Regions from separate parts of the Faecalibacterium sp. BIOML-A1 genome, predicted to be linked through region 1. Evidence: a T-box and tRNA genes for the amino acid it is inferred to sense, from the RefSeq annotation. Region 1 holds a T-box; the other holds one or more tRNA genes.
What was found. A T-box is a leader RNA that pairs with one kind of tRNA and senses whether it is charged. The one in region 1 lies ahead of metG (methionine--tRNA ligase), so its partner is inferred to be a tRNA-Met.
Positions count from the first base shown of each region.

Region 2: it has a tRNA-Met gene. The T-box ahead of metG (methionine--tRNA ligase) is inferred to sense a tRNA for this amino acid. The anticodon was not compared.

Region 1 covers NZ_WKZJ01000002.1:195,847-202,877, forward strand. Annotated here, with positions in the region: gene GKG36_RS03155 (EamA family transporter) at 1-543, opposite strand, end outside; gene metG (methionine--tRNA ligase) at 550-2,547, opposite strand; T-box leader at 2,617-2,858, opposite strand; gene GKG36_RS03165 (Dabb family protein) at 2,904-3,206, opposite strand; gene GKG36_RS03170 (hypothetical protein) at 3,283-3,504, opposite strand; gene GKG36_RS03175 (hypothetical protein) at 3,514-3,825, opposite strand; gene GKG36_RS03180 (hypothetical protein) at 3,845-4,162, opposite strand; gene GKG36_RS03185 (DUF2798 domain-containing protein) at 5,326-5,790, shown strand; gene GKG36_RS03190 (F0F1 ATP synthase subunit A) at 6,295-6,978, shown strand; gene atpE (ATP synthase F0 subunit C) at 7,018-7,031, shown strand, end outside.
Region 2 covers NZ_WKZJ01000003.1:2,613-9,643, forward strand. Annotated here, with positions in the region: gene GKG36_RS04235 (ATP-binding protein) at 1-889, opposite strand, end outside; gene GKG36_RS04240 (aminotransferase class I/II-fold pyridoxal phosphate-dependent enzyme) at 1,061-2,083, shown strand; gene GKG36_RS04245 (PTS glucose transporter subunit IIA) at 2,247-2,762, shown strand; gene GKG36_RS04250 (hypothetical protein) at 2,813-2,959, opposite strand; gene GKG36_RS04255 (GTP-binding protein) at 3,018-3,962, opposite strand; tRNA gene GKG36_RS04260 (tRNA-Met) at 4,075-4,151, opposite strand; gene GKG36_RS04265 (DUF4349 domain-containing protein) at 4,238-5,377, opposite strand; gene GKG36_RS04270 (sigma-70 family RNA polymerase sigma factor) at 5,364-5,855, opposite strand; gene GKG36_RS04275 (hypothetical protein) at 5,978-6,553, opposite strand; gene GKG36_RS04280 (biotin transporter BioY) at 6,838-7,031, shown strand, end outside.

The DNA.
Region 1 (7,031 bases):
GCAGAACACGCCCCAGCCGCTGCCGCTGCCGTGGTTGCCCAGCGTGCCGATGAGCACGCCCGCAAAGCCGATGACACAGCCCAGCGTTTTGGCAGGAGTCATGCGGTCGGCATTGCCATAGATGAAGTGGGCAAAGATCACGCCCAGAAAGCTCTGGGTGCTGTTCAGGATGCCGCCAAAGGCACCCGTGAGCATAGCAACAGCGATGTAATAGAATGCGTACTGGGTCGTGGTCTGCCACAGGCCCAGAGCACAGCACTCCGCTGCCACTTTGCCGCGGGGAAACTTGGGCAGGCGGCTCTGCAGCAGAACACTGCCCAGAAGCACCAGAAAGCTGCCCAGCATGAACCGCACACCGGCAAAGCAGAAGATGGAGGCGGTGTTGCTGGTCTCAATGGAGAACAGCCGGTAGCCCAGCTTGATGAAGGGGAAGGCCGAGCCCCACAGCACATTGCAGAAAATGGCCAGCAGCACGGCGAACACCGGCGTGCCGAAGATCTTATCCAGCCATTCCGCGCGGGAAAGCGTTTTGTTTTCCTGCATGGCGGCTCAGTGGATGCGGCTGCCTACGGGGGTGTCGTCACCGTAGAAAGCGATGGAGCAGCCGCCGTCGGCGGTATCAGCAGCAAAGATCATGCCCTCGCTGACATACTTGCCCTTCATCATGGGGCGAGGTGCCAGATTACACACAATGCCGATCTTCTTACCGATCAGGTCTTCCGGCTTGAACCACTTTGCAATGCCGGAAAGGATGCAGCGCTCCCGCTCGCCGTCAAACACGGTCAGGTGCAGCAGCTTCTTGCTTTCCTTCAGGTTCTCGCAGGCGCGCACTTCGGCCACGCGCAGTTCCACCTTGCAGAAGGTGTCAAAGTCGATCTCTTCCTCGTGGGTAAAGTCCACGGTGCTCTCCTCGGCGGGGGCGGCAGCCTTCTTCTCAGCTTCAGCCTTGGCCTTGTTGGCAGCTTCGGCAGCGGCCTTGCGCTTCTCGTCCTCTTCCTTCAGGTGGGCAATTTCCTTTGCCACATCGATGCGGGGGAACAGTGCCTCGCCCTTGTGCACGGTGTAGGTCTCCTGTACGCCGTAGGTGGTCTTGGTCAGGTCCAGAGCAGACGCGTCCAGACCCAGCTGTTCCATCATCTTGGGTGCGGTGGTGGGCAGGTATGCGTTCAGCAGGATGCCGCACACGCGCAGTGCCTCGCACAGGTGGTACAGCACGCTCTCCAGACGGGCCTTGTTGGCCTCGTCCTTGGCCAGCGCCCAGGGAGCGGTCTCGTCGATGTACTTGTTGGCGCGCTGGATGACCGCAAAGATCTCCATCAGGGCCTGCGGGATGGTCAGGCTGTCCATGTCGGCCGTGACCTTGGCGGTCAGTTCGTTGACCATGGTCTCCAGCTCGGTGTCGATGGCTTCGGTACCGGCCACATTGTGCACGGTGCCGCCGAAGTACTTCTCGCACATGGCAACGGTGCGGCTGAGCAGGTTGCCCAAATCGTTCGCCAAATCGCTGTTGATGCGGGTGATCAGGGCTTCGTTGGTGAACATGCCATCGTTGCCGAAGGGAATCTCACGCAGCAGGAAGTAGCGGATGGCATCCACGCCGTAGCGGTCGCACAGGATCACAGGGTCCACCACATTGCCCACGGACTTGGACATCTTGCCGCCGTTCATCAGCAGCCAACCGTGGCCGAACACCCGCTTGGGCAGAGGCAGATCCAGAGCCATCAGCATGGCGGGCCACAGAATGGTGTGGAAACGCAGGATCTCCTTGCCCACCATGTGCAGGTCGGCAGGCCAGAACTTGTCGTAGTCGTGATATTTTTCGTTGCCGTAGCCCAGCGCGGAGATATAGTTGCTCAGGGCATCCACCCACACATACATGGTGTGCTTGGGGTCGAAGGGCACCGGGATGCCCCACTTGACCGAGGTACGGGACACGCAGGTATCCTGCAGGCCCTGCTTGATGAAGGCGATCATCTCGTTTTTGCGGCTCTCGGGCTGGATGAACTGGGGGTTCTCCTCGTAGAGCTTCAGCAGGCGGTCGGCATACTTGCTGGTCTTGAAGAAGTAGGCTTCCTCGTGTGCGTCGTACACTTCGCGGCCGCAGTCCGGGCACTTGCCGTCCACCAGCTGGCTGTCGGTCCAGAAGCTCTCGCAGGGCTTGCAGTAGTGGCCGATGTACTCGCCCTTGTAGATGTCGCCCTGCTCATACAGTTTGGTGAAAATTTTCTGGCAGGACTCCATATGGTAGTCGTCGGTGGTGCGGATGAAGCGGTCGTAGCTGACGTCCAGCAGCTTCCACAGATCCTTGACGGTGGCTACGATCTTGTCCACATACTCCTTGGGGGTCACACCGGCATCGGCAGCCTTGTCCTGGATCTTCTGGCCGTGCTCATCGGTGCCGGTCAGGAACATGACGTCATAGCCCTGCATCCGCTTGAAGCGTGCCAGTGCGTCGCAGGCGACAGTGGTATAGCTGTGGCCGATGTGCAGCTTGTCGCTGGGGTAGTAGATGGGAGTGGTGATGTAGAATGTCTTGTGCTCACTCATAGGTTGATACTCTTCCTTTCCTGATTTGGCGGGGGACGAAAAAAGCCCTCATCCTGCCGGACTGAGCCGGACAAGGACGAGAGCCTGAAACTTTCGTGGTACCACCTTGCTTCGCCGCACCCTTGCGGGCGCAGCCTTTTGCCGGGCCAAAAAGCACGGCGCAGCGCGGTAACGGGCGCACCCGTCGCAGGCTCAATTTTCACCTGCGCAGCTCCGAGACCATCTTCGGCATCGCGCGGCCTGCCCGGTTCCATCCTTCGGGCTTTCTGTCAGGCGCAGACGGTGCGTACTCTTCTCTTCACAGCCAATTTACATTGTTATGTCTATAATACGCAAAAACGGTGGGTTTGTCAACATTAAATCTCGTAATCCAGACAGAACCGTGCCTTGGTGTAGGGCCGCACCTTGCCGTCGGCCACAGCCACATGGGCGGGATGGACGGAGTAGCCCTTGAGGGCCTCGGCGCTTTCAAAGGTGGTGTCCAGCATCAGGTCGGCGGTGGAAGAGGGGAGACCGTTGATGTTGACATGCACTTCCACAAGGCCCGGGACCTTGCCTGCCAGACCTTCCAGACCCTCCTTGATGCCTGCCTTGACGGCGGCTTTTTCGGCATCGGACAGCTCGTCCTTCAGCTGCCACAGGATCACATGCTTGACCATAATAAAAAAACCTCCTGCGTTTTTTTCTCATTGTAACAGGGTGAGAAAAAATCCGCAAGAGGAAAGCTGCAAAGTATTATTGGGGTGCGAACAGCAGAACCACCAGAAGCACGGCACAGAGCACCGAAACTACGATGCCCTCCAGCCGGGTCAATTTGATGTACTCTTCCGTGGGCTCAGGTACCTGCGTGTACCGCCTGCGGGAGCGCAGGGCAATGGCATCTTCCGGATGCAGCGCCATAAAAATGCCGAACCCGATGCCGAAAAGTGCGGTTAAGATCGCACAGATGACTTCCATAGCAACCTCTCACTTTTTGTTTTTGTCGTCCCTGCTCAGAGTATAGCACAGATACGAGATCAGCAGGGCAGCGCACAACACGAGCGCTGCCACCATCAAAATGGAGTGCAGCGGCTCGACCCTGGGAAGAAAGGTGTTGACCAGATAGAGTGCACCGCAAAGGATCGAAGCAATGCCGTAAAATTTGCGGAAGTGCTTCTTTTCGTCCTCGGTGCTCCATCCGGTGCCGGTGCCATTGTACAGATCCCGGATGCCGCGGTACAAAAACAGCACACCCAGCGCGGCGTTCAGCCAATCCCAGTCCGAAAGATTCAAATTCATGGTGGCCCCTTTCCGGCTGTCAATCCGCACTATGGTTCCAGCTTTCGTAAGCGACAAGATAAAGAAGGTCTCCCACGATGGCGATGCCGAAGATGATACGGTAAATCAGCGATGTAACAGGTGTGAAGGCTAAGATCAGAAAGGCGATGCTGTTGAGCATGTAAAACACGCCGTTCTTTTTCTGCCAGAAGGCGCGGTACTCCGGGTCGCGGTGATACTGGTTGAACGGCAGATCGAGGAACGGGTCTTTGCCTTGAAGATCCCGAATGCCGGAGATGAACCAGATAACGGTCAGCACAAGGTTGAACAGAGTGGAAAACGAAACGAACGACTCCATGAAATGCACCTCCCATCTTTTTCCACAGTATACCACAGAAAAGTGCAAAAACAAAGGACGGTATTCAACCGCGCAGCGTAAAATTTGCACAAATCGGGCGTTGACTGTTGGTGAAAACAGCACAAAATAAAACCAGCCGGACGAGGCGGTTGCAAGCCCTCGTCCGGCTGGATACTTACTTCTTCGGAGTCATAAGCCTCTTCTCCTTGGGGTTCCTCATTTTCGGAGTAAACGTTTCATAGGGTGACTCTCCTTAGAAACTACTGGAAACTGAGAATCTATTTCAAGGGGACTGATTACTTAGTACATTGGATTGACCCTTCTCTTAACTGATGGAGTGCGGCACCGAGATTCTAAAGATGAATTTCATATTACCACATTCTTTCGAGTTAGATTCGCTAGGGGCAAACTACTTAGTACATTGGTAGAACTCCTTTTTTGCTATTCAAATAATGTTCTCCGTACAAAAGATACCTTCATAGGAATCATCTCCGGCGGATCTATTTGAATCGCTGGGGGTTAAGTTTATCGACAGGTTGTCGTGTAATCGCATTTTTGATGCTCAAGACTGGCTCATTTTTGTTGTGTTTTTATACGGGGGAAACATCCCGTTTGTGGTGAGCCTCTATTTTGCTTCTCAGCGAATCCCGACAGCCTGTCCCTGCTGTGCGGGTTCCATATCGACCATCGGTCTCGCTCCTTTCTGCTTCAAGTCAGCGGGATTAGCTCTCTCTTGAGCTTCTGCTGTACTTCTCTGGTTTCTGGCTTTATTATACATATTCCTGATTGATTTGTCTATTCGCAGAGTGCACAAGGATATAAATATAAAATTGTGCAGTTCTTGAAAAACAGCAGATAGAACGTGCAAAATGCTGCTTTCTGTGCGGTGTGCCCGGGCGATCGGGCCCTTTGGAGAGGAACTCTGTGCCCTGCAGGGAGGGCTGCCGAGGAAGTCAACAGCAAAGCTGCCCAGAAGTTCCGGGCCGTTTGTGGAGGATTTTGCGCAAAACGGGAGAAAGTGTCCACAGGGTATTATGCGTCAGATCGATTTGTGCTAAAATAGCGTCAATGAATGGTAGTCGCCGCCGCCCCCCGAGATGAAAGTTTCGCGGGGCGGCTTTTTTGCGGCAAAAATTTAGACACAAAAGAAACGGAGAATCAAAATGCCTAAAACTTTACCGGAACGTATCTTCTTTACCATTGTCATGGCTGCAATTATGGTCTATGGCATGATCGTTTACAATGTGGCGCTGAACACAGGCGGTGTCACCAATGCCACCTTTGTTATGGCTCTGCACGAGATGCCGATCATGGTTCCCATTGCCTGCGTGCTGGAATTTTTCGTGGTGGAGAAACTGGCCACCGGATTGGCGTTTATGTTCATGCGGCCCACAGATCGTCCGCAGTTCATCACCTATGCCATCTCGCTGATGATCGTGTGCATCATGTGCCCGGTGATGAGCCTGATCGCAACGGTGCTGTTTAAAGAACCCGGCTTTGGCACTTGGGCGCATACATGGGGCTGCAATATGCCCATGGCCCTGTGCTGGCAGCTGCTGTACTGCGGGCCGCTTGCCCGTGCCATCTTCCGGCTGGTGTTCCGCCGCGGCGCAAAACAGGCGGACTGACAGATTTTAGATATGCAGTTATAATAAATATGTATAGGAGCGGGTGTAATACCGGACGAGACGCCTATACGAATTTTATATATCGGGCATATAAAGTATGTACAATGGGGCATTTTTGATGGAAATATTCCCCGGAATGCCCTGAAAAAGCCATTGAAACCTAAGAATTGGCTAAGAAATTTGTGGAAAAAGTACATGTGAAGAACGTTTTATTGGACAAGATGCACAACTTTTTTTGTATATCAATGCAGTAGAACCACCTAAAATGTAGAATGTGCACAAAGCCACTTGCCAATTTTCGTCAATCGTACTATCATACACAACGAAAAAAGACGAAGTGACCCGTGCAGGAGGGAGGGTGTGACCGGACAGAGCCGAACACCTTCCTTACTTTTTTCACAAAGCTGCGCCTTTTCTTCGAGCGATAAGAAGGACGCTGCGCCGCCGGGGCGGTGCGGCGGTCTTACCCCCGGAACCCTATTCTTCAGGAAGGAGGAAAAACAATTGAATAATCTGACCAAAGCATTGATGGAAGAGCTGACCGTCGAATACGTCAAGGTCGGCCCGCTGCAGATCCCGGAATCCGTGGTCATCAGCTGGGTGATCCTGGCCATCGTCACCATCGGCTCGATCCTGCTTACCAGAAACCTGAAGGTGGACCATATCAGCAAGCGTCAGGCCGTGCTGGAAATGGCCTACCTCGCAGGCACTAATTTCTTTGAAGGTCTGCTGGGCGAAAAGGGCAGGCGCTATGTGCCTTACCTGATGACCGTGGCCATCTACATCGCCTTCAGCAACCTGATCGGCGTGTTCGGCGTCAAGCCCCCCACAAAGGATCTGGATGTGACCGCAGCGCTGGCGCTGATGAGCATCGTCCTGATCGAGGGTGCCGGCATCCGTGCACGCGGCGGCGTTGGCTTCCTCAAGAGTCTGTCTGCCCCCACTCCGGTCATGACCCCTATGAACATCCTCGAGATCGCCATCCGCCCCACCAGCCTGTGCATGCGACTGTTCGGCAATGTGCTGGGCGCATTCGTCATCATGGAGCTGATCAAGCTCGTGGTGCCCGTGTTCGTCCCGGCGGTGTTCAGCCTGTATTTTGACCTGTTCGACGGTCTGATCCAGACCTACGTGTTCGTGTTCCTGACTTCGCTGTTCATGAAAGAGACCATGGGCGGAGAAGACTGATCCATTGATATTTACTGAATTTAAAAGGAGATTATTACTATGAATGGTTTGAT
Region 2 (7,031 bases), on a different contig from region 1:
CGGTGCCCGAGAACAGCGTTTTCAGCCGTTCTCTGGGGATGCCGCAGCCATCGTCCGTCACCTCGAACACCGCACGATTGCCCACCGTGAACACCTTCAAGGTCAGTTTTGTCATGCCCTCGGCGTGCAGAGCGGCATTTTCCAGCAGGTTCATCAGCACCTGCTGGATCAGCATGGAATCCATGGGGATCACGATAAAGGCATCCGGCGTTTCCAGCTCCACCGGGATCTCCGGGTAGCGCTTGCGGAACTTGACCAGCACCGTATCCAGCAGTTCGTCCAGCACAGTGGGGGTCTTTTGCACCGTCACCTTCTCGCTGTCGATGCGGGTGACGGAAAGCAGATTCTCCACCATGCGGGTCAGCCACTGGGCATCACTGCAGGCTTCGCCAAGCAGTTTAATGGTCTTTTCCTTATCCAGCGAGTCATAATTTTCGATCACAGTGGAGCAGGCACCGTAGATGGAGGTGAGCGGGGTGCGCAGATCGTGAGAAACCGCGCGCAGAAGGTTTGCACGCATCTTCTCCTTCTCGCTTTCCATACGCAGCTGTTCCTGCTTTTTGATGCGGGTGGTGAGGGTGCTGGTCATGATGGACACCACCAACATCACAAGGCCGGAGAACAGGTTTTCCGACAGGGTAAAGTTGAAGGCGAAATACGGTGAGAGGAAGGCAAAGTTCACAGCCAGCACGCTGATGAGCGAAGCCGCCACGCCCCACGCATAACCTTCTGTATACATAGAGGTGACAAATACCGCCAGCATAAAAATAAGCATTGCTACGCCCTCAATGCGGCCCATAACGGCCTGTGTAAGCATCACCATGGCATAGGCGGCGAACAGAGCCAGCAGCATTACGGTGGCATCCCGCACAAGCGTCTGTTTTTTCATGCACATTCCCCTTCCCAAATAATATATTCCGTTTCCCGCATTATACCATAGAAAAACTAAAGATACAGTAAAAATCCTTTGCCGTAAAGAGGGACGCGATTTGACACTCCCTCTCCCCCGTAGTAGAATAGCCCTATCAACACTTTATCTCACTGGATCAGGAGTAACGATATGCTGTATTTCGAGAACGACTACTGTGAGGGTGCACACCCTGCCATCCTGCAAAAGCTGGCCGAGACCAACTTTGAAAAGGTGCCCGGCTATGGCACCGACCCCTACTGCGCCAGCGCCAAAGCAAAGATCTGTGCTGCCTGCGGCTGCCCGGATGCAGACGTGACCTTCATCTCCGGCGGCACCCAGACCAACGCCATCGTCATTGCGTCCATGCTGCAGCGCTGGCAGGGCGTGATGGCTGCTGCCACCGGCCATGTGGCTGCACACGAAGCCGGTGCCATTGAGTATACCGGCCACAAGGTCATTGCCCTGCCCGCCCACGAGGGCAAGGTGAGCGCCGCCGATGTGCGCGACTGGTGCGCCACCTTCTATGCCGATGCCAACCACGACCACATGGTGTTCCCCGGCATGGTATATATCTCTCACCCGTCCGAGTACGGCACCCTGTACACCAAGGCTGAGCTGGAAGAGCTGCACGCTGTGTGTCAGGAGTACCACATGCCCCTGTTCATGGACGGCGCACGCCTGGGCTACGGTCTGATGGCCAAGGGCACCGATGTTACCCTGCAGGATATCGCCCGCCTGACCGATGTGTTCTATATCGGCGGCACCAAGGTGGGCGCGCTGTGCGGCGAGGCCGTGGTGTTCCCCCACGGCGCACCGGCCCACTTTATGACTATGGTCAAGCAGCAGGGCGCGCTGCTTGCCAAAGGCCGTCTGATGGGCCTGCAGTTCGATGTGCTGTTCACCGATGATCTGTACACCCGCATCAGCCGGAACGCCATCGAGACTGCCGACCGTCTGAAGGAGGGCCTTGCTGCCAAGGGCTACCGCTTCTATATGGAGTCGCCCACCAATCAGGTGTTCCCCATTCTGGAAAACAGCCAGCTGGAAGCGCTGGAGCCACTGGCAAAGTTCGGCTTCTGGGAGAAGTACGACGACACCCACACCGTGATGCGCATTGCCACCAGCTGGGCCACCCGCATGGAGGAGATCGAGCAGCTGATCGACCTGATGTGATGCCGCCAAAGATTTTTGGCTGTTTTATGCGGGATACCAATTGCAATTTCTTTCACAATGTGGTATCTTTTGGGTAGACCAATGGGTTGGAGACGGTGGGCCTTGCAGGACAGCGTTTCGGCCGGCTGGCTCTATGAAATGATCGGAAAGAAGGTATTTTAACATGGGCTTTTTTGATAAGCTGTTCGGCGGCAAGACCGAGCAGGAAGAGACTGTCAAATTCTTCGGTCAGAGCAAGACCGTTCTGACCCCCATCCGCGGCAAGGTGCTGGCACAGGCCGACATCCCCGACGAGACCTTTGCACAGGGCATCCTTGGCCCCGGCTGCGGCATCGAGCCCACCGGCAAGACCGTGTATGCTCCGTTTGACGGCACCGTGGAACAGGTGGCTTCCACCCTGCACGCCGTGGGCCTGACCAGCGAGGACGGCATTGAGATCCTGATCCATGTTGGCATGGACACCGTGGAGATGCAGGGCAAGGGCTTCAAGGCACTGGTCAAGGTGGGCGATAAGGTCAAGGCCGGCACCCCGCTGCTGAAGGTGGATCTGGACGCCATCCGCGCCGCAGGCCATCCCACCGCTACCGCCATCATCGTGACCAACGGCGATGACATGGGCGAGCTGAAGATGCTGGCCGAGGGCGATGTGCTGGCAGGCACCCCGCTGTTCAAGTTCTGATCGTAATCGTAAAAGGCGTGAGCTTCCATTCGGAGGCCCACGCCTTTTTGTTATTCCTTTTCTTGTTTATATTTCAGCGCCTTCTGGGAGAAATGTCCATCGAAGAACTGGATGAAGGGGCCAAAGGCGATGATGATAACACCCACCACCATGCCGATGATGCGCCGTGCCGAGGGAGCCTGCCGGGTCTTGTTCATGACCTCCTTCTCTTTCTCCTTCTGTTTTTCACCATTCTGTTGTTTTTGTGTTGAAAATTCAGGCCTTAAGCCGGGCTTCAATGGCCGCTTTGTCCAGTCCTTCGCCAATGACGATGAGCACATCCTGCCCCTGCGGGATGGGTTCCAGTGTTCTGCCGGCAGCGGTGGCGTTCAGCTCCAGCCAGCCGGTGGTGCCCTGCGGGTCCGGTGCAAAGCCCTTCACCCGCAGCACATGGCCGCAGGCGGCATCCGCAAACAGATGGTCGGCAGCGGCCTGCAGCTGCTGCAGCGTCAGGTGCTGCTCCAGAAAGCACAGAGAGCTGAAGGCTTCGTGCTCGTCAAAATGCAGCTTTTCGCAGCTGGCCTGCCTGCAGCCGCAGGCCGCAATGGCGGCAAGGTCGGCATCGGTAAGCCGTGCCCAGTCCTTGGTGATGATCTCTTCCGGCGCAAAGCGGCGGGAGCACTTGCAGCCCTCCAGCGCACGGGTCAGGTGGGCCACGGCGGCAGCGGTCTGCTGCTGCCCGGCCAACTGGGTACGGCTGACCAGCACCCGGCCCGCGTTGGCCGTCTCGGATGCCAGCACATACTCAGCCTGCGGCGAAAGCGTTTCCGGCAGCATGGCATCCACTATGGCGATCACATTGCCGATGTGATACCAGCGGTCCAGCGGGTCGTCCCGCAGCACATCAAAAAACTCGTCCACATCAAAGATGCCGCTGGGTTCCACCACCACCCGGTCGAACCCGCGCATGGCCATGGCAATGAGCTTGGTGCGCATCCGGCGCTGGTGGGTGTCGCAGTCGCATCCGCCGCTGATGGTCTCAAGGTCGCAGTTCGGGCCAAGAAGGTCCTGCACCAGCATGGCATCCACATTCACTGCGCCGAAGTCGTTTTCCAGAATGCAGACATTGTGGCCCTGTGCCACCAGATACCGGACATACCGACGCAGAAAGGTGGTTTTGCCTGCGCCCAGAAAGCCGGTGATAAGGTCTACCTGTACCATAATAAAAAAGCACCTCCTGTGCTGTTGTTTGCCCGGTTCCAGTATACCGCAGCAAACTGCAATACGCCAGTGGCAAACAAAAAAGCGTTCTGAGAGATCTCAGAACGCTTGGTGGTTGCGGGGGCCGGATTTGAACCAACGACCTTCGGGTTATGAGCCCGACGAGCTACCAGACTGCTCCACCCCGCGATATTTACTTTGTGCTCTCAGCGGTTCTCGCTGACTGCTCAAGTATAATACCACAAGGGCGGGCGGATGTCAAGTATTTTTTTGATTTATTTTTTCTTCTTTTTCCAAACCACGAACCCTGCGCAGGCGGCGGCTGCGATCACCACCACCGGCCATGCACCGGCAAGGGCAACGATGACCTGCTGCAGGCCACCCACAAAGTTCTGCCAGCCAGCGGAAAGGGCGCTGACAAAGCGGCTGCCGAAGCCCTCGCTGGGCGGCGAGTAGGTGCTCACCTCGCTCAGGCTCACGTACACGGTGCACTCTTCCACCTGATCGTTGTACCAGTCCATCTGGCTCTGCCAGCTCTCGATCTGGCTCTGCACATCCGTCAGGCTGGACTCGATCTCAAGCAGGTCGGAGAGGTTGTCGGCCTGCTGCTGCAGCTGCTGCAGGCGGGTTCGCTGGTTCTTGAGATTCTCAAGCCGGGTCTCCACGTCCATGTACTGGGCGGTCACGTCGTCGGCCTGCTGGTTTTTGTAGGTCACGTTGCCTGCTTCGGCCACGGCGGCAAGAAAGTTCTCGTAGTTCTGCTGCGGCACCCGGTAGGTCAGGCTGACACTGCGGCTGTCACCGGCATCCGAGTATTCACTGCTGGATTCCAGATAGCCGCCCGCTTCAGCAAGGGCAGCATCCAGCGCAGCGCGGGCTGCGTCGTAGTCCTTGCTTTCCAGGCTGAGGTTCGCGGTGTAGATGATCTTTGCGTGGTCGGTGCTATGGGCCGCTGCTGCCGCGTCGTCCTCCGAATAAACAGCGGTGCCGTTGTCTGCGCCGCTTTCCAGCGCCATGGTGTTCAGACTGTAATCGGCTGCCATGGGGCTGTCCACAGCGGCGCGGTCCGCGCCGCCTGCCGCCATCACCGCCGCAGTGCTGTCCGCAGAATAATAGACCGCCGGGCTGCTGCTCTTTGCGCCAAGGCCGATTTGTCCGGTGGCAAAAGCACCATAGCCTACCACGCACACAGCAAGGCAGGCCGCCAGTACGCCCACCCGCTTTGCGGGGAAGCGGATCAGTTTCTTCTTCGGCTGCACCGGGGCGGACTGAGCTGGTACCGGTGCGTCGGTTTTCATCATGGGCTGGGCCTTTTCTTCTTCGGTCAACTGGTCTGTCATGGCCAGCAGCTTTGCCTTCAGATCGTCCGGGGCGTAGAGGTCGTCCGTCTCCATCTTGTACTCATACCACCTCATCTTCGATCTCCTCCTTCAGCATCGTATGTAACTGCGCCCGGGCACGCCGCAGCCAGCTCAGCACCGTGTTGGACGGTGCGCCCATCATCCGGCCGATTTCCGCCGCCGTGTATCCCTCGTAGTAATGCAGATAGATGGCATTGCGGTAGTTTTCCGGCAGGGCGCGCACTGCGTCCAGCACACTGCCGTCCTCAAACGCATCGGGCGCGGGCAGGTTCTCGTCCAGCTCGGTGTCCTTCTGATGGGCTGCGCGGGTCAGGTCCCGGCAGCGGTTGATGGCCACCCGCAGCAGCCACGCCTTGAGGTGCTCCTCACTCTCAAACGTACCATTATAATGCAGGAGCTTCTCGTAGACATCCTGCACCACGTCCTCGGCATCGGCTGTGCATCGGCTGTTGTGTATGGCAGCGCGGTAAACAGCATCGCTGTATTTCTGCACTGCCAGCGTAAATACTTCGTTTCTGGTCAGCTGTCCCATAGTTTCAAGCTCTCCTTTACCGCCTGTACAGGGCTGGTGGAATTCGTGTTCCACGGGGGACATTCACCCTATACACGGCTGAACGCCCCCGAAGATTGCATTGCAGGAAAAATTTATGAAAATCACCTTTTATATACTCTCTGCAGCAGGGCCACCCGTTCTGCAAGGAAGGTCTCGGCCTTCGGATGGTGCAGCCAGCGCTTGTTCGCCGCTGTGCCAGCCAGCTTTCTGCCCAGCGCTTCCGGGTCGGTATCGGCCTGCATCACATCCTGCATGGTCAGCTGCAGCGTCAGCGCCGCAGGGGTGTCCGGCAGCGGCGGCAGCGGGTCCTCCCACACAAAGGGCGGCAGCAGCTGCACCGCCACCGTGGCGCGGGTGCACTCCTCGGTGAGCAGCAGGGCTGCAGGCGTGCCGTCCGGCTGGACGTGCAGGGTACTGTACAGCAGCTGCAGACTGCCCTCGGCCAGCAGGCGGATATCCCCCTCCCGCCCGGTAGGCGAAAGGCTCAAATATTCCCGCGCCTCGTCCAGATAGATGTGCCGGGCCGGTGCCTGCACGCGGGCATACAGCGCAGGCAGCGCAAAGCGGCCCGCTTTGTCCAGTGCGTGCTGCAAAAGCAGGTAGAACTCGGTCAGTGGGTAGGCCGGGTCCGGCTGCGGCATCCCGAAATCGGGGCGCGATACGTGTCCTCCACCCATAGGGAACCTCCTTGACAAATAACGCTGATGCGGTATAATAAATACAGAAGGGGCGCTGACTGCAAGGGTCAGCTTTCCATCCCGCTTGTCAAAAAGATTGACCGCACAGTTTGGAAGCAGGACGGTCAATCTTTTTTGTTATCATCTTACCATATTCTACGACGCATTACAACACGCCCTATTGTAAACCCTGCTGTAACTTCATTGTTGACCGTCTTCCCTCTGCCGCGTTATACTCGGGCACAGATGCCTTGTAAATTTTTAACAGAGGGGAATTCTATTCTATGAAAAACAAAAAACTGACCACCTATCAGATGGCCGTCACCGCACTGATGGCCGCCGCGCTGTGCGTGCTTGGCCCGCTGAGCGTGCCCATCGGAGCCATTCCCATTTCGCTGTCAAACTTTGTCATCTGCCTGACCGCATGGCTGCTGGGGCCCAAGTTCGGCACCCTGAGCGTGGCGGTGTACCTGCTCAT